3 regions of the Nonomuraea sp. NPDC049624 genome follow, and region 2 is predicted to be linked to each of the others. Evidence: riboswitches for the same ligand, from Rfam matches in the RefSeq annotation. Region 2 holds a riboswitch; each other region holds the start of a gene.
The links. Region 2 has a riboswitch for thiamine pyrophosphate ahead of AB0J76_RS03875 (cytosine permease). Riboswitches for the same ligand answer to the same signal wherever they lie in the genome.
Positions count from the first base shown of each region.

Region 1: another riboswitch for thiamine pyrophosphate. It lies ahead of AB0J76_RS26085 (FAD-dependent oxidoreductase); the one in region 2 lies ahead of AB0J76_RS03875 (cytosine permease).
Region 3: another riboswitch for thiamine pyrophosphate. It lies ahead of thiC (phosphomethylpyrimidine synthase ThiC); the one in region 2 lies ahead of AB0J76_RS03875 (cytosine permease).

Region 1 is NZ_JBFAOR010000006.1:305,340-311,112, forward strand. Features, by position in the region: gene AB0J76_RS26065 (polyprenyl synthetase family protein) at 1-403, shown strand, start outside; gene thiE (thiamine phosphate synthase) at 588-1,259, opposite strand; gene AB0J76_RS26075 (Rv2175c family DNA-binding protein) at 1,237-1,611, opposite strand; gene AB0J76_RS26080 (FAD-dependent oxidoreductase) at 1,642-2,811, opposite strand; TPP riboswitch at 2,864-2,980, shown strand; gene AB0J76_RS26085 (FAD-dependent oxidoreductase) at 2,970-4,439, shown strand; gene thiS (sulfur carrier protein ThiS) at 4,436-4,636, shown strand; gene AB0J76_RS26095 (thiazole synthase) at 4,629-5,384, shown strand; gene pknB (Stk1 family PASTA domain-containing Ser/Thr kinase) at 5,534-5,773, shown strand, end outside.
Region 2 is NZ_JBFAOR010000001.1:721,053-726,825, forward strand. Features, by position in the region: gene AB0J76_RS03860 (ATP-binding protein) at 1-50, opposite strand, end outside; gene AB0J76_RS03865 (PAS domain-containing sensor histidine kinase) at 202-2,070, opposite strand; gene AB0J76_RS03870 (methylated-DNA--[protein]-cysteine S-methyltransferase) at 2,199-2,738, shown strand; gene AB0J76_RS03875 (cytosine permease) at 2,724-4,061, opposite strand; TPP riboswitch at 4,052-4,165, opposite strand; gene AB0J76_RS03880 (rhodanese-like domain-containing protein) at 4,217-4,540, opposite strand; gene AB0J76_RS03885 (DNA-formamidopyrimidine glycosylase family protein) at 4,567-5,445, opposite strand; gene AB0J76_RS03890 (TenA family protein) at 5,483-5,773, opposite strand, start outside.
Region 3 is NZ_JBFAOR010000002.1:460,933-466,705, forward strand. Features, by position in the region: gene AB0J76_RS08445 (SDR family oxidoreductase) at 1-713, shown strand, start outside; gene thiC (phosphomethylpyrimidine synthase ThiC) at 746-2,224, opposite strand; TPP riboswitch at 2,217-2,329, opposite strand; gene AB0J76_RS08455 (class I SAM-dependent methyltransferase) at 2,365-2,985, shown strand; gene AB0J76_RS08460 (glycoside hydrolase N-terminal domain-containing protein) at 3,303-3,653, opposite strand; gene AB0J76_RS08465 (hypothetical protein) at 3,713-4,063, shown strand; gene AB0J76_RS08470 (universal stress protein) at 4,066-4,902, shown strand; gene AB0J76_RS08475 (YbaK/prolyl-tRNA synthetase associated domain-containing protein) at 5,022-5,624, opposite strand; gene AB0J76_RS08480 (winged helix-turn-helix domain-containing protein) at 5,614-5,773, opposite strand, start outside.

The sequences.
Region 1 (5,773 bases), on a different contig from region 2:
GGACGAGCTGTGCACCGGCTACGGCCGCCGCGTCGGCATCGCCTTCCAGCTCAGGGACGACATCCTCGGCGTGTTCGGCGACCCGGCCCAGACCGGCAAGCCGGCCGGCGACGACCTGCGGGAGGGCAAGCGCACGATGCTGGTGGCCCGCACCCTGGCCGGGGCGCCTCCGCAGGCGGCCGCGACGGTGCGCAGGCTGCTCGGCGACCCCGCGCTCGACGAGGACGGGGTGCGCGCCCTGCGCGAGATCATCACCGACAGCGGCGCGCTGCGGGAGTGCGAGGACCTGATCGCCGGCTATCTCGCCGACGCGCTGGCCGCGCTCGACGAGGCGCCGGTCACCGCCGAGTCGCGCACGGCGCTGACCGAGCTGGCCATCGCCGCGACGTCCCGCAAGACCTGACCCCGGGCCCCTGGTGCCGGCGGCCGGCCCGCGCGGCACCGGCCTGGGCGACCCGCTTCGGCGGGCGGCGTCGGTCTGGGCGACCCGCTTCGGCGGGCGGGCTCGGCGCGGAGCGGCGGGCGCCCGTCGTGGACGGGCGCCCGGTCGTGTGTCAGGGGTCAGGCGTTCGGCGAACTCGGCGCGGTCAGGCGTTCGGCGAACTCGGCGCGGTCAGGCGTTTGGCGAACTCGGCCGCCGCCGCCCCCGGGTCCTCCGCGTCGGTGATCGCGCGTACGACCACCACGCGGCTCACGCCGTACGACATGACCTCGTCGAGGTTGGTGAGGTCGATGCCGCCGATTCCGAACCACGGCCGCGGCGCGGCCGACCCGGGGGCCGGTCCGAGCGAGGCCGCGTGCCGCAGCAGCGCCGGGCCGGGCGCGTGGCGGCCCGGCTTGGTCGGCGTGGGCCAGATCGGGCCGCAGCAGAAGTAGTCGACGCCCTCCTCCACGGCCGCGGCGGACGCCTCGGCGACGGAGTGGGTGGACCGGCCGATGACGATGTCGTCGCCGAGTATCTCTCGCGCGACCGTCACGGGAAGGTCGTCCTGCCCCAGGTGGAGCACGTCGGGCCGGGCGGCGAAGGCGATGTCCGCCCGGTCGTTGACGGCCAGCAGCTTGCCGTGCCGGTCGCAGGCGTCGCGGAAGACTTCCAGGAGCGCGAGTTCTTCGCGTGCCTCCAGGCCCTTCTCCCGCAGCTGGATGATGTCCACGCCGCCGGCCAGCACCGAGTCGAGGAACTCTGCCAGGTCGCCGCGGTCGCGGCGGCCGTCGGTGCAGAGATAGAGGCGGGCCTCAGAAACCGAGGGCCTGGGCACGCCGCTTGACCTCCGTGTGACGGCCGGCCTTGATCGCCTCGATGGGCGACCCCGGCAGGGACTCGTCTGGGGTGAAGAGCCAGCGCAGCGACTCGACGTCGTCGTAGCCGGCGTCCTGCAACACGGTCAGTGTGCCGGGCAGGCCCTTCATCACGTCCTTACCGTCGAGGAACACCGCGGGAACCTGTGGCCCGCCGCCGCCGCGGCGCACGCCGAGCAGCTTGTGGTCCTTGAGGAGTTGCTTGGCCCGCCCGATCGAGAGCTCGAGGCGTGAGGCCACTTCGGGGAGAGTGAGCCACTCGTCGACGAGCTGGTCGGTCTCCCGGTCGATCTGTGCAACAGAAAGCGTCACGAAACCACAACTACCACATGCCGTCCTTGCTCAAACAACACAATCCCGTAGGGGGACCTCTGGATCTACCAGGCGTTCTGTGTCGAGGCGGTGCCCGCCTTCGATGATCCTACGGCCCTGCACGTAGTCCCGGGGCCGGTCGACGGCGAGCACGGCGGCGAGGGTGTCGCCGGAGGTCAGCCAGACGGCCGACCACTTGCCCTCGGGCTCGCCCCGGTAGAGCAGGCGGTCGCCGGAGGGGTGGTGGCCGATGTACTGGACCATGTGGCCGAACTGCTCGGACCAGAAGTAGGGCGCCGGGTCGTAGACGGCCTCCTCCCCCAGCAGGGTCGCGGCGGCGACCTCGGGCGAGCCGAGCGCGGTGTCCCAGTGCTCGACGCGCAGGCGGACGCCGTAGCGGCGCGACCACCAGGCCGCGCAGTCTCCGGCGGCGACCACGTTCGGCATGGACGTGCGCAGGTGCTCGTCGGTGACGACGCCGTTGTGCAGGTCGATGTCGGAGCCGGCCAGCCATTCGACGGCCGGGCGCACGCCGATGCCCGTGACGACCACGTGCGCCTGGACGAACTCGCCGCCCACCAGCCGCACGCCGCCCTCGTCCACCTCGTCGACCATGGTGTTCAGGCGCAGGTCGATGCCGTCGTACCAGTGTCGGGTGCGGGCGCCGATCTCCGGGCCCACGGCGTTGGCCAGCGGGGCGGGGCCGGCCTCGATCACGGTCACCGAGCAGCCGGCCTTGCGCGCGGCGGTGGCGACCTCGGCGCCGATCCAGCCGGCGCCGATGATCGCCACGTGGGCCCCGGCCACCAGGCCGGCGCGCAGCTCGTGGGCGTCGTCGAGAGTGCGCAGGACGTGCTGGGGGCCGTCGCCGGGCACGGTGATCGGCTCGGTGCCGGTGGCGATCACCAGGCCGTCGTAGCCGAGCTCGCCCTCGGTCGTCTCCACGACGCCCTCGCGCAGCGCCTTGGCGGTGACGCCCGGCCAGAAGTCGACCTCCAGCGCGTCGAGGTCGGCCTCCAGGAAGCTGGAGTCGGCCGCGCCGGACAGGACGGCCTTGGACAACGGCGGACGGTCGTAGGGCCGATGGCGCTCCTGGCCGATCAGCGTGATCCGTCCGGTGAAGCCGCGCCCGCGCAGCGCCTCCGCGCTGCGCAGCCCGGCCAGGCCCGCTCCCACCACTACGACATGGTTCACGTTCATGACCATAACGGGGGCGGTGCCGGCACGTCGCGCCGAGGCCGTAGGCTGGAGGCGCAAGACGCGCGGGAGTCCGGCCGTCACCGGGCTGAGAGGAAGGCTTGAGCGGGCCTTCGACCGCAAGACACCTGATCCGGATCATGCCGGCGAAGGGAGCGCGGATGAATGTGATCGTGGGCGGCGGGGTCGTCGGGTTGTCGATCGCCTGGCGGCTGGCCCGCGAGGGGCTGCCCGTCACGGTGGTCGACCCGGCCCCGGGGCGCGGGGCGTCCTACGCGGCGGCCGGGATGCTGGCGCCCGTCAGCGAGGTCGCCTACACCGAGGAGCCGCTGCTGCGGCTGGGGGCCGCCTCGCTCCGGCGGTGGCCGTCCTTCGCCGCCGAGCTGGCCGCCGACGCTGGTCTCGGCCCGGACTTCGGTGCGGGTTCTGGGGCAGGTCTCGGCACGGGGCTGAGCGGCGGTCCCGGTGGCGGGGCCGGGGCGAGGGCCGGGGAGGCGTTCGGGGGCGCGTTCGGGATGATCGGGCCGGAGGGGGCTGGCGGCCGGGCGCTCGACCTGCGCGCCGACGGCACGCTCGACGTCGCCTTCGGGGCCGACGACCTCGCGGCGCTCGACGACCTGGCGGCGTTCATGGACAAGCTGGGGCTGCGGGTCGAGCGGCTGACCGGGCGCGAGTGCCGCCGTCTGGAGCCCATGCTGGCCCCTTCGGTGCGCGGGGGGCTGCTGGCCCCCGGTGACGCCTGGGTCGATCCGCGCCGGGTCACGGCGGCGCTGCTGGGCGCGCTCGACCGGCTGGGCGTGCCCGTGGTGCGGGCGCGGGTGACCGGACTGCTGCGCGACGGCGACGCCGTTCCAGACGCCGTGGCAGGCGCTGGGACCAGCCCTTGGAGCAGTTCCGGGACCGGCGGCGCTGTGACGGGGGTGCGGCTTGAGCCCGTGCCCGGTCAGCCTGAGCCGGCGGTGCGGGAGATCGCGGCCGAGCGGGTGGTGCTGGCCGCCGGGGCGTGGAGCGGGGAGCTGGCCGACGTGCCCGTCCGGCCGGTCAAGGGGCAGATCATGCGGTTGCGCTCGGCGCAGCCGCTGCTCGGGCGGTGCGTACGCGGGACGGTGCACGGCACGCCCGTCTACCTCGTCCCCAGGGGCGACGGCGAGCTGGTGCTCGGGGCGACCCAGGAGGAGCTGGGGTTCGACACCCGGGTGACCGCGGGCGGGCTCTACGAGCTGCTGCGCGACGCCAGGGAGCTGGTGCCGGGCGTCACCGAGCTGGAGGTCGCCGACGTGGTCGCCGGGCTGCGTCCGGGCACCCCCGACAACCTGCCGATCATCGGGGCGGGCGAGGCGCCGGGGCTGGTGCTGGCGACCGGCCACCATCGGGGCGGGGTGCTGCTGGCCCCCCTCACGGCCGCCCTGGTCACGGCGGCGGTGCTGACACCGCCCGCGACGCCCCCGCCCGCGACGACGGCGCCCCCGGCAACGGCCCGGACAGGCACACAGACGGCGGCCCGGACTGCGGCCCAGACGGCGGGGCTCTCGACGGGCGCGGGGCTTTCGGCGGGCGCGGGGATTCTGACGGGTGAGGAGGGCGAGCTGGCCGCGCTGTGCTCGCCCGCGAGATTTCGGGATATTTCATGATTGTGACGATCAACGGCGCCGCGCACGAGGTGGCCGACGGCACCACCGTGGCCCAGGCCGTACGGACGCTGACCACGGCCACCACCGGCGTGGCCGTGGCCGTGAACGACGAGGTGGTCACGCGGAGCTCGTGGGAGACGACGGCGCTCGGCGACCGCGACCGCGTCGAGGTGCTGACGGCGGTGCAGGGTGGATGAGCTGATCATCGCCGGGGAGAAGTTCGCCTCCCGGCTCATCATGGGCACCGGCGGCGCGCCCTCTCTGGACGTGCTCGACCAGGCCCTGGTCGCCTCGGGAACCGAGCTGACCACGGTGGCCATGCGGCGGCTCGACCCCGGCGCCCGCGGCTCGGTCCTCGACGTGCTGCGCCGCCGCGACATCAAGGTGCTGCCGAACACCGCGGGCTGCTTCACCGCGGGCGACGCCGTGCTGACGGCCCGGCTGGCCCGCGAGGCGCTGGGGACGAACTGGGTCAAGCTCGAGGTCATCTCCGACGAGCGCACGCTGCTGCCCGACCCGATCGAGACCTTCGACGCGGCCGAGCGGCTGGTGGCCGACGGGTTCGTGGTGCTGCCGTACATCGGCGACGACCCGGCGCTGGCGCGGCGGCTGGAGCAGGCCGGCTGCGCGGCGGTGATGCCGCTGGGCGCGCCGATCGGCTCGGGGCTCGGGATCAGGAACCCGCACAACATCGAGCTGATCGTGGAGGCCGCCGGGGTGCCGGTGATCCTCGACGCCGGCATCGGCACGGCCAGCGACGCCGCCCTGGCCATGGAGCTGGGCTGCGACGCGGTGCTGCTGGCCACGGCGGTCACCCGGGCACAGCGGCCCGAGCTCATGGCCTCGGCGATGAGGGCGGCCGTGGCGGCCGGACGCCAGGCGCGGCAGGCGGGCCGGATCCCGCGCCGGCGCTACGCCGAGGCGTCCTCGCCGACGACCCCCTAGCGACGCCCGGGAGACACCCCTGGCCCCCGGCGGGCCGGCTCGCGCCGGCCCTCCCGCCGGTCGGGGCCGCTTCCGCGGGAACGTCTCCGCATCGGTTTCGGGCGCGCGGGCCCTGCCGGTGGCAAAACGCCCGTAAACTCAGGGGGGTGGTGGATAAGACGACTGCGGACCCCCTGGTCGGGCGGCTCCTCGATGGGCGTTACCGCATCGAGAGCCGGATCGCCCGGGGCGGTATGGCGACCGTCTACCTGGCGCTCGACGTCCGGCTGGATCGCACTGTCGCGTTGAAGGTCATGCACCGCTCGCTCGCCGAGGACCCGGCCTTCGTCCGCAGGTTCATCGGCGAGGCCAAGTCGGTGGCCAGCCTGTCCCACCCCAACGTGGTGCAC
Region 2 (5,773 bases):
CGCTGGCGGGCGACGGCGACGCTGGACGGCGCGTACGGCAGCAGCACCACGCTTGACACACCCACCTCCCCGTTCCCTGTGCCCCCCGCGGGAACACTCCCCGGTACGACCGAAATGCCCCGTTAGCCAATCGCAGAAACCGCATCTCGATCACAGCTTGTACACATTGGACGATAGATCAGCTCAACTGTGACCACCTCGTTACCGCATCGGTGTGTCGGATCGGATAGGGGAAGCGCGCCTCAGGATCAACCGCATCCTCGTACCCCCTCCGGGCCTCGGTTGAGCACTCACTTCTCCCCCCTGCGCCCTGGCCAGACTGCGGACGATGTAGAGGCCGAGCCCCACTCCACCAAAGCGCCTCCGGTCCCCGCTGTCCACCTGGACGAAGCGCTCAAAGATCCGTTCGCGGTCAGGCGGTGCGATTCCGACCCCCTCGTCATCCACCACTACGACCACGCCGTCGTCTTCGGGCCAAGCTTCAACACAGATCAATCCACCCATTGGGGAATATTTAAACGCGTTCTCCAGCAATTGCCCCAAAACGATGTCGGTTGCCAGGGCGTCCCCCAGCACCGGTGGCAAGTCGTCCGGGATGCGCACTTCGACGCGGTGGCGGTCGGACAACACGGGGAGGCCGAGCGTGGCCGCGTGGATGCGGGCCGCGAGATCGAACGCCTCGATGCGGACGGCCAGCTCGTCCGCGCCCGCCCTGGCCCCCAGCAGCAGGTGGTCCATGAGCTGGCCCAGCGATCCGGCCCGCTCGGCGATCGTGTGCACGGCCGACCGGCGTTCCGCGTCGCTCATCTTGTCCCAGCGCGCGTCGAGCGTGCCGGCGAACCCGCGCACGATCGTGATCGGCGTGCGCAGCTCGTGGCTGGTCGTGGCCAGGAAGAGGTCCTTGGCCTCCTCCAGCTCCTTGGCCTGGGTGACGTCGCGGAAGTCGATGACGATCTCGCCGGTCTCCTCGATCCGCGCGCTCACCACGTCCAGCCAGCGGCCGTTCTCCATCTGGAAGGTGAGCTTCTCGCCGGGGCTGGGCAGCGGGAACGGCGGCGGACCGCCGATCACCGCGTCGGCGGGGAAGGCGGTCAGCTCGGCCGCGGCGGGGTTCCAGCGCACGACCCGGCCGGCGCCGTCCAGCACGGCGATGCCGTCGGCGCTGGCGTCGAACACGGCCCGCTCGTGCGCCCGCTGCCGCACCGCCTCCTGGTAGGCCACCGCGTTGCCGACCGCGATGCCGGCGTGCCCGGCCAGCAGCTCCAGCAGCTCCAGCTCCAGGTGGCCGGGGGCGGGCCCGGCGAACAGCGCGTAGAGGGCGCCGTAGGGGCGGCCGCCGACCGCGGCCAGGCCGAGCGCGATCGTGTGCAGCCCGTCGAGGCTGGCCCACACCAGGTCGCCGAGCCCCTGGGACTCCAGCATGACGGTCTTGCCCGTGCGTAAGAGTTTGTCCACCAGGCTCGTCCGCAGGCCGGTGGTGGTGCCCCTGAGCGTCTCCGGCAGCCGGTACGTGCTGACCAGCCGCAGCCGCTCCCCCTCGATCAGCACGAACCCGCCCGCGTCCGCACCCGTGAGCTCGGTGAGGCTGGCCGAGATGCGGTCGAGCACGGCCGGCAGCTCCAGCTCCGAGTTGATGTCGCCGACCACGTCGGTGAGCCGGCGCACCAGCCTCGCCCGGCGTTCCATGCGCAGCCCGGCGACCTCGTCGGCCCGCGCGGGATGGTGGGCCAGGACGTAGCCGACCACGGAGTTGCCCATGCGCAGGGCGTTGATGTCCACGCGCAGATCGAGCGGCCTGCCGTCCTTGTGGACGCGCTTGGTGCGCAGCGACACCTGCCCCCCGGTGCGTACGCGCTCCAGCACCGCGTTGTGCTCGGCGGCCAGCTCGTCGGGGACGATCGGCGCCCGGCGACCCAGTATCTCGGCCGCCGTCCAGCCGAACAGGTGCTCGGCCGCCGCGTTCCAGACCAGCACGCTCTGGTCGCGGTCGAGCGCCACCACGGCGTTGGGGGACCCGGCGAGCACGGCGCGAGCGATCTCCTCGTCACTCCCGACCCATGCGTATCCCACACCTCCATAGTGCACGTGGCGTGGTGGGTCTGACGGGCGATCCGTCCGATACGCTGCGCTCACGAAGATTCCGGTGGCTGAAACGGGTGAGCGGCATGTCGAGCAGCGATCTCGATGCCCTGCTGAGAGTGACCTCCAGTACCTACAAGGGCGAGGGGCCCCCGGACATCGCGTTCGGCACCTACGACGGCGCGGTGGGCAGGCTGGTGCTCGCGGTGACCGGCAAGGGCATCGCGGCCTGCAGTTTCGAGGCCGAGAACACCGTGTTCGAGCGGGTGGCCAAGGAGGTCGGCACGTTCATCGGGCCCGACGCCCGCCGCCTCGACCCGGTGCGCCGGGAGCTCGACGCGTACTTCTCCGGCCGGCTGCGCACCTTCGCCACGCCGGTCGACCTCGCGCTGGCCACGCCGTTCGCCCGTACCGTGCTGCAGAAGACCATGGCCGTGCCCTACGGCACGACCACGACGTACGAGGAGATCGGCGCGAGCATCGGGCGGCCGCGCGCCCTGCGCGCGGTGGGCAACGCGGTCGGCGCCAACCCCGTGTGCGTGATCGTGCCCTGTCATCGGGTGGTCCGTGAGGACGGCGAGCTCGGCGACTACGCCGGAGGCGTGGCCGCCAAGCAGCACCTGCTCAACGTCGAACGCCGGGCCTCAGCGGGCCGCTGAGCGACGCCGGCCGAGCACGCCGATGACCAGCGTCACCACGGCCGCGACCAGCGCGCCGCCGAGCGCGCCGTTCATCCACGGCTCCCGCGTGAAGCCGACGGCGTCGCGGGCCGACGCCCAGAAGCCGTCCCAGCCCGCGACCGTGGGCGTCGAGGTGGTGAACCAGTAGGCGGCGAAGCCCAGCGCCCACGGCAGCAGCATCAGCCAGCGCGAGGGCGCGTCCTCGGCGGTGTTCCAGCGGGCGGCGCCGCCGAGCACGAAGTAGTCGACGGCCAGCACCGCGAACATCGGCACGAACACCGCGCCGATCACCCCGAGGAACGCGCCGTAGGAGGTGACGTCCACGACCAGGGCGATCGCGGTGGTGAGCACGCCGATCGCGGTGGAGACGATCCGGCGGTCGACCTTCGGCATCAGGTTCTGCAGCGAGACGGTGGTGGAGTAGACGTTGGCGAAGGACTGGTCGGTCTCGCGCAGCACCAGGATGCCGAAGAACAGCGCGCCCAGCGGCGCCGCGACGAACGGCTGGAAGACGACCATGCCGTCGGCCGCGACCGCCTGGGCGCCCGCGATGGCCACCGCGTACACGCCGAGGGCCAGGCAGGCCACCTGGGCGACGGTGTAGCCGCCGACGACCCCGGTGAAGGCGGCCCTGCTGGAACGCGAGTGCCTGGCGAAGTCGGCGGCCATCGGCACCCACGACACCGACAGGGCGATGACGTAGTCGACGGCCGGAGCGAAGGCCGTCCACGACCCGCCCGTGTACGTCGGCGCCTCGCCCAGGAACGACACGGTGAACCAGATCAGCGACACGATCACGCCGGCGGTCACGTACCGGCGCAGCAGCCTGATCGATCCGAGCGGCCAGACGGCGAGCGCGGTGGTCAGCACCCCCGCCACCACCACCCACACCTGGTACGGGACGCTCCCGAAGATCGCGTTCGCGGCCTTGGCGATCACCCAGAGCTCGAAGGCCCCCCAGCCGAGCATCTGCACGATGTTCAGCACGGACGGGACGTACGACATCTTCGCCCCGAACAGCCCGCGCAGCAGCACCATCGCCGGCCGCCCGGTCTGCGTGCCGGGGATGGCCGACAGGCCGACCATGGCCGTGCCGATGAGGCTGCCGACCACGGCGGCCGTGAGCGCGGCCACCAGGCTGAGCGGCGCGTTGCCCAGAGGGTCGATCAGGACGAGCGCGCCGGAGAAGCCGAGGAGGCTGACACCGAGGTTGGCCCAGAGCGCGCCCTGGTCGAGGACGCCGAGGGTCTTGGGGGGCGCGCCGTCAAGGGTCAGCGGAACTTCGTCGACGACATGCGTCATCGCACACTCCCTACGCCGGCATTACCCGGACAGGTTCAGGCGGTCGGCAGCGGCTGTGTTGCTGCCCTCTCAGCCCGGCACCCCGAGCTCCCGCGACTATGCAGTTGGCGCCCTCATCATGCCTCAATGGCGGCGGAACCGCCACAGTGGGGCATTCAGGCCACGAAAGGATCCTGCCCGGTCTCGCTGACCATCGGACGGCGCGCGAACTCCCACGACTGCATGCCGCCGCCCACGTTGACGGCGTCGCGCCCGAGCTGGTTGAGCCACGCCGTGACCTGCATCGACCGGCCGCCGACCCGGCACACGACGTAGACCGTGCGGTCGGCGGGCACCTCCTCGACCCGGCCCTGGATCTGCGACATCGGGATGTGCACGGCCTCGGGGGCGTGGCCGGCGAGCCATTCGTCCTGCTCGCGGACGTCGAGCAGGTAGGCGTCGTCGGGAACGGCGGTGACGTCGATCTCTGGAACGGTCATGCCTCCATCATCCCGCGCCTGGGACCCTACTTGAGCAGGCGCGACATCCGCCGGTCGGCCAGCGGCTTGCCGCCCGTCTGGCAGGTCGGGCAGTACTGGAGCGCGGAGTCGGCGAAGGACACCTCGCGGATGGTGTCGCCGCACACGTCGCACGGCTGGCCGGCCCGGTTGTGCACGCGCAGCCCGGACTTCTTCTCCGCCTTGAGGTCTTTGGCGGCCAGCCCGTGCGCCCGTTCGACGGCGTCGCGCAACGTCGTCACGATGGCCTCGTGCAGGTCGGCGATCTGCGCGTCGGTCAGCGTCGCGGCGATCTTGAACGGTGACATCCTCGCCGCGTGCAGCACCTCGTCGGAGTAGGCGTTGCCGATGCCCGCGATCACCTTCTGGTCGCGCAGCAACCCCTTGATCTGGGTGCGGTTGCCGCCCACGATGCGCTTGAGCGCCTCGACGGTGAAGGCGTCATCGAGCGGGTCGGGGCCCAGGGCGGCGACGCCGGGCACGTCCTCCGGTTTGTCGGTGACGTAGACGGCCAGCCGTTTCTGCGTGCCGGCCTCGGTCAGCTCGAACCCGGGGGCCAGGCCGTCGTCGTCGGGCGCCAGCCGTACGCGTACGGCCAGCGGCCCCTTGCCCGGCCGCACCGGCCGCGCGCCGGTCAGGTCGTCGCGCCAGCGCAGCCAGCCGGCGCGGGCCAGATGGATGATCAGGTGCAGGCCGTCGCAGTCGAGGTCGATGAACTTGCCGTGCCTCGACACGCCCGTGACGGTGAGCCCGCCGAGCGCGGTGACCGGCGGGTCGAACGTCTTGAGCGCCTGGAAGCCGACGACGTCTACGCCGGCGATCGAGCGGCCGACCGCCCGCTCGCGCAGGAAGTTGGTGAGCGACTCCACCTCGGGAAGTTCCGGCATGCCCCCAGGGTATGGCGCGTACCGGACCGGCACGCGACTACGGCACGTCCCAGAAGGCGAGCTCGTGTGCCATGCCCTCGGCGAACAGCGCCTCCGCCCGTACGGGGTCGGGGTCGGCCTCGTCGATCATCTGCCCGATCCGTACGGTCAGCGCCGCGAACGCCGGGTCGGCGTAGGTGTCCACCCAGGCCCGGTAGCGCGGCTCGGCGGGCGGGTTCTCGGCGAGGATCTTCCCAAGACTCGAATATCCCCACATACACGGATAAAGCGCCGCCAGCCCCTCCCCGTACGCCCCCGCCGCCTCCAGCAGGAACGCCGTGTACGCCGC
Region 3 (5,773 bases), on a different contig from region 2:
ACTCGGGCATCGGCCGGGCGGTCGCGGTGGCGTTCGCCAAGGAGGGCGCGGACGTCGCCATCGCCTACCTCGACGAGCACGACGACGCCAACCACACCCGCGGCCTGGTCGAGCAGGAGGGACGGCGCTGCGTGCTGCTGCCCGGCGACCTGGGCGACCGCGACCACTGCGCGACGGTCGTGGAGCAGGCGGTCGCCGAGCTGGGCGGCCTGGACGTCCTGGTCAACAACGTGGCCTTCCAGGCGCCGGTCGACTCCCTGGAGGAGCTGACGGACGAGCAGTGGGAGCACACGTTCGCGGTCAACATCCACAGCTACTACCGCGTCACCAAGGCCGCGCTGCCGCACCTGCGGGAGGGCAGCGCGATCGTGAACACCTCCTCGATCAACGGCCTGCGCGGCAACAAGACCCTCATCGACTACGCCGCGACGAAGGGCGCGATCAACGCCTTCACCTACTCCATGGCCCAGAACCTGGTCGAGCGCGGCATCAGGATCAACGCCGTCGCCCCCGGCCCGGTCTGGACGCCGCTGATCCCGGCCACGATGCCGGAGGAGAAGGTGGAGAAGTTCGGCGCGCAGGTGCCCATGAAGCGGGCCGCCGACCCCGACGAGATCGCCCCTTCGTACGTGTTCTTCGCCGCCGACCGGCTGTCCTCGTACTACACGGGCGAGGTGCTGGCCCCGATCGGCGGCGAGACGCTCCCGGGCTGACCGCGCGGGCCGGCCCCCGGGCTTCACGAAAATCAGAGGTAGATCGAGCCGCCCTTCCCGAGGAACTCGGCCGCCTTGTCCGCCATGCCCGCCCGCACCTCGTGGCTGAGCTTCATCGAGCAGAACTTCGGGCCGCACATCGAGCAGAAGTGCGCGGTCTTGGCGGGTGCGGCCGGCAGGGTCTCGTCGTGGAAGGCGCGGGCGGTGTCCGGGTCGAGCGACAGGTCGAACTGGTCCTCCCAGCGGAACTCGAACCGGGCGTCCGACAGGGCGTCGTCCCACGCCTGGGCCTGCGGGTGCCCCTTGGCCAGGTCCGCCGCGTGCGCCGCGATCTTGTACGTGATCACGCCGGTCTTGACGTCGTCGCGGTTGGGCAGGCCGAGGTGCTCCTTGGGGGTGACGTAGCAGAGCATGGCGGTGCCGTACCAGGCGATCATGGCGGCGCCGATGCCCGAGGTGATGTGGTCGTAGCCGGGGGCGATGTCGGTGACGAGCGGGCCGAGGGTGTAGAAGGGCACGTCGTCGCAGAGCTCGCGCTGGAGGTCGACGTTCTCCTTGATCTTGTGCATGGGCACGTGGCCGGGGCCCTCGATCATCACCTGCACGTCGTGCGCATGTGCGATCTTGGTCAGCTCGCCCAAGGTGCGCAGTTCGGCGAACTGGGCCTCGTCGTTGGCGTCCGCGATCGACCCGGGGCGCAGCCCGTCGCCCAGCGAGAACGTCACGTCGTAGCGGGCCAGCAGGGCGCACATCTCGTCGAAGTGCTCGTACAGGAAGCTCTCGCGGTGGTGGGCCAGGCACCAGGCGGCCATGATCGAGCCCCCGCGCGAGACGATCCCGGTCTTGCGGCGGGCGGTCAGCGGGACGTGCGCCAGCCGCACGCCCGCGTGCACCGTCACGTAGTCGACGCCCTGCTCGCACTGCTCGATCAGGGTGTCGCGGTAGACCTCCCACGACAGCGCCTCCGGACGCCCGCCCACCTTCTCCAGCGCCTGGTAGACGGGCACGGTCCCGACCGGGACGGGCGAGCTGCGGATGATCTGCTCGCGGGTCTCGTGGATGTTCGGCCCGGTGGACAGGTCCATGACGGTGTCGGCGCCCCACCGGGTGGCCCACGTCATCTTCTCGACCTCCTCCTCGATCGAGGAGGTGACGGCGGAGTTGCCGATGTTGGCGTTGATCTTTACCAGGAAGTTCCGGCCGATCGCCATCGGCTCGGACTCGGGATGGTTGACGTTGGCGGGGATGACCGCCCGCCCGGCCGCGACCTCCTGCCGGACGAACTCGGGGGTCATACCCTCCCGGACGGCCACGAACTCCATCTCCTTGGTCACCAAGCCGCGCCGCGCGGCGCCGAGCTGGGTGACCGGCGACCCCCACGCCGAGCGGTCGGTGCGCGACGGCCCCGAGGTGTCGTAGAGCCGCACCGACGTGCCGTTCGACAGCCTGACCTCGCGCATCGGCACCTGAAGGTCACCGATGTGGATCTTGGAAAAGCGCGCGTCGCTCATCGCGCAAACTCCCTTCGCCGGCATTATCCGGAGCAGGTTCTGGCGGTCGGCGGCTGACAGCCGTCCTCTCAGCCCGGTCCGCACCGGGCTCCCGCGTTGGTCACCGCGATCATAACCCCGCGCGTGGCAGGATCAAGGGGATGTCTGATCCCATTGCGCACACGACCGCCACCTACGACCGCATCGCGCGCCAGTACGACGAGCAGGTCGCCGATCCGTCACCCTCCGTCGCGGGCTTCCGCGACCGGTTCGTCTCAGCCCTGCCCGCCGGAGCCACGGTCGCCGACCTGGGATGCGGCCCGGGGCGCGAGTCTGCCTGGTTCGCCGGACGCGGCCTGACCACCGTGGCCGTGGACCTGTCGCTCGAGATGGCCAGGCTCGCCACCGGGCGCGGCGTGCCCACCGTCCTGGGCGATCTGCGGCGGCCGCCGCTGTCGCCGGCGTCCCTGGACGGCGTCTGGTCGGCCGCGGCCCTCGTGCACGTGCCGTCCGAGCAGACCGAGGCGACGCTGCGCGCCTGGCACGCGGCGCTGCGCCCCGGCGGGGTGCTCGCGCTGATCACCGCCCTGGGCGACAACGAGGGCTGGGAGCCGGTGCCGTACCGGACGGAGTACGAGCGCTGGTTCGTCCACCGCGACGCGGGCGACCTGCTCGCGGTGCTGGACGCGGCCGGGTTCGCGGTCGCCTGGCACGAGACGAACGTCACCCACCGCACGTGGTTCAGCGTGCTGGCGACAGCGCGCAGCTCCCCGCTGCCCTAGTCCCCCCAGGTCGAGCTCTCCCCTGGTCTGGTCTCCAGGGCGCGCTCTCCCCTGCCCTGGCCTCCAGGGCGACCTTTCCTCTCGTCCTCTCGCCTGGTCTCCAGGCGAGCTTTCCTCTGGCCTGATCTCCAGGGCGAGTGCGAACCCGGGGCCGCGCAGCCGCGCGGTCCCGCCGCGCGCCGACACCGGCCTGACCTCGACCGGCACGCCGTCCGCCCAGGTCAGCCGTCCGGCCTCGGCCGTCATCTCGTCCTCACCGCCGTCATGCGCAATGCCAATGCGCAACATGAACCCCACCGGTCCCGGAAGTCGCGCCGTCAGCCTGCCGACGATGGCGTGCGCCGGGTAGGAGGCGAAATTCCCCGTGCTGTAGGACGGGTTTCCCAGGATCGCGGCCACCTCGCGGCCACCTCCTCCGGCGCCATCGAACCCCGCTCGTCGATGACCCGCCGCACGCCGCCCGGAGCGCCGGGACGGTCCGTCGGCCAGTTGCCGGATCCGCCGGGCTCCGCGCTGCCCGGACCGCCGGTCCGCAACGGCTTCTCGTCGAGCTGGACGCGCTCGGTCGCAAGCGCCCCGAACACGCACGCGCCGAGCGCTCCGTTGCCGATCGGCAGGACGTGTCCTTCCCAACCGGGGGCGGGCTCGTCGCACCGGAGCGTCAGCATGGCGATCACCCCAAGGTTTGGCGATCGCCCCTGGCGGTACGGACTCCCTCAGGGGAACTATGATGAAGATCGCCGCTGTGGCCGCGATCGTGGCTCTCACCACGATCGGACCGGCTGCCGCCTCTGGGGACGGCATCGAGCAGCAGGAAGTGAGCAAGCAGCAATACCGGACGCTGACCGCCCAGTGCCGCTACGCCGACACACAGGCCCTGCGCCAGAAGTGCAGGCAGGCGGTCAAGGACAACTACCGTATCGGCCGGCGCAACCGTTCACTCGACTGCCGGACGTACTCCGGCGTGACGGTCTGCGGCGAACTGCTCCTCAGCAAGGCCGAGCGCGCGTGCATCGACGAGTCCACCAGACAGGGCTTGGCCTATCGCCGCGCCGAAGTGGAATGTTACGTGGCCTGACCATGATCGTCGCAGGTGTCGACGGCTCGCCGACCGGACTGCTGTCCGTCGACTGGGCCGCCAAGGAGGCAGTGCTGCGCGGGGTGTCGCTGACCGTGGCCCACGTGGTGCCCGACTGGGTCTGCCGCCCCATCTCCGGCCGGTACGCGGAGGTGGGCAAGTGGATGCGCGACGGCGCCAAGGAGGTGCTCGCGGCCGCCGAACGGCGGGCCCGCGAACTGGGCGCCGAGGTGACCACGGAACTCGTGCCCGGCGATCCCCGCGCCGCGCTGATAAAGGCCGCCGAAGAGGCCGACCTGCTCGTCGTCGGCAGTCGTGGCCTGGGCGGCGTACGCGGGCTGCTGCTCGGCTCGGTCGCCCACGGGGTGGCCGCGCACGCCCAGATGGACGTCGTCCTGGTCCGCGACCCGCCGACCGTTCCGCGCGGTGAGCTGGTGGTCGGCGTCGACCGTTCCGAGGGCAGCCTGCGCGCGCTGAAGTTCGCCTTCGCCGAGGCCGAGCTGCGCGGCGCCAGGCTGCGCGCGGTGGAGGCCTTCGCCTGGCCGCGCCCCTCGGGTTTCGGGCCCGCCGATCCGGAGGCCGAACGCGAGACCCGCGAGGCCCTGCGGACCTTCCTCGCCATACCTCGGCAATGCCATCCCGGCGTGGAGGTGATCGAGGACGTCGTGCACGGCCACCCCGTCGAGGTGCTGCGCGAGGTGGCGGCCGGGGCCGACCTGCTGGTCGTCGGCAGCCGAGGCCACGGCACGCTGAAGGGCATGCTCATCGGCTCGGTCAGCCAGGCCATGCTGCACCACGCGCCCGGCCCGCTCGCGATCGTGAAGGCCACCTCCGCCTAGGGGACGTTCCCCCAGGTCACGGCCTTCGCCGTCTCCTCCGCCCGCTCCCGTCCTCCTGGACCGCCCCCCTCACCTGCACCTGCATGTGCCCCCCGGTCGCCCCGGGCGTCCGCCGGCGGCTAACCGGCGGATGGCACCGCCGCCGCCACGATGCCGGCCACGCGGGGCGCGGCCAGCCGTACGTAGTCGTCGGTGGCGAGCGCCAGGGAGCGGTCGAGGCGCGCGGCGTTGAAGTAGATCTCCGGCAGCTCCAGCAGCGAAGGATCGACCACCAGCTCAAGACGGGGGTCGTAGCTGAACGGCAACACCGTCCCGCTGACGCTGCCCGCCAGCTCCTCGGCCCGGTCCTTGTCGGCGAAGGCCACGTACGTGCCCTCCAGCAGCCCCTTGACCGCCTGCAGATCCAGCCGCGCGTCCCCCGGCACGACGGCCAGCACGTGCCGGGTGCGCTTCTTGCCGATCTTGACCATCACGATCAGGCACTTGGCCGCCTGCTCGACACCGTGCCCGCGCAGGGCGCTCACCTGCTCGGTACGCCCCTCCGCCGGATGGTCGATCACCCGGTACCGCGCCCCGCCGGCATCGAGCTCGGCGATCAGACGCTCATAGGCGTCCGGCCGCCGGTCGCCCTCAGGGCCTTCGGCGACCTCGAAACCTCTGGCGGCATCGGGACCTCCGTCGGCATCGGGACGTTCGTAGGCGTCAGCCGCGTCACCAGTCACTGCTCAACATCTCCTTGGCCTCGGCGATCCGGCCCTCGTCGCGCTGGTAGAACACCCACTGCTTGATCTTCGTGCCCCGGATCAGCCCCGCCTGGGCCAGCACCTTGAGATGCTCGCCGCACGTGGGCCGGCTCACGCCCAGCTTCTCG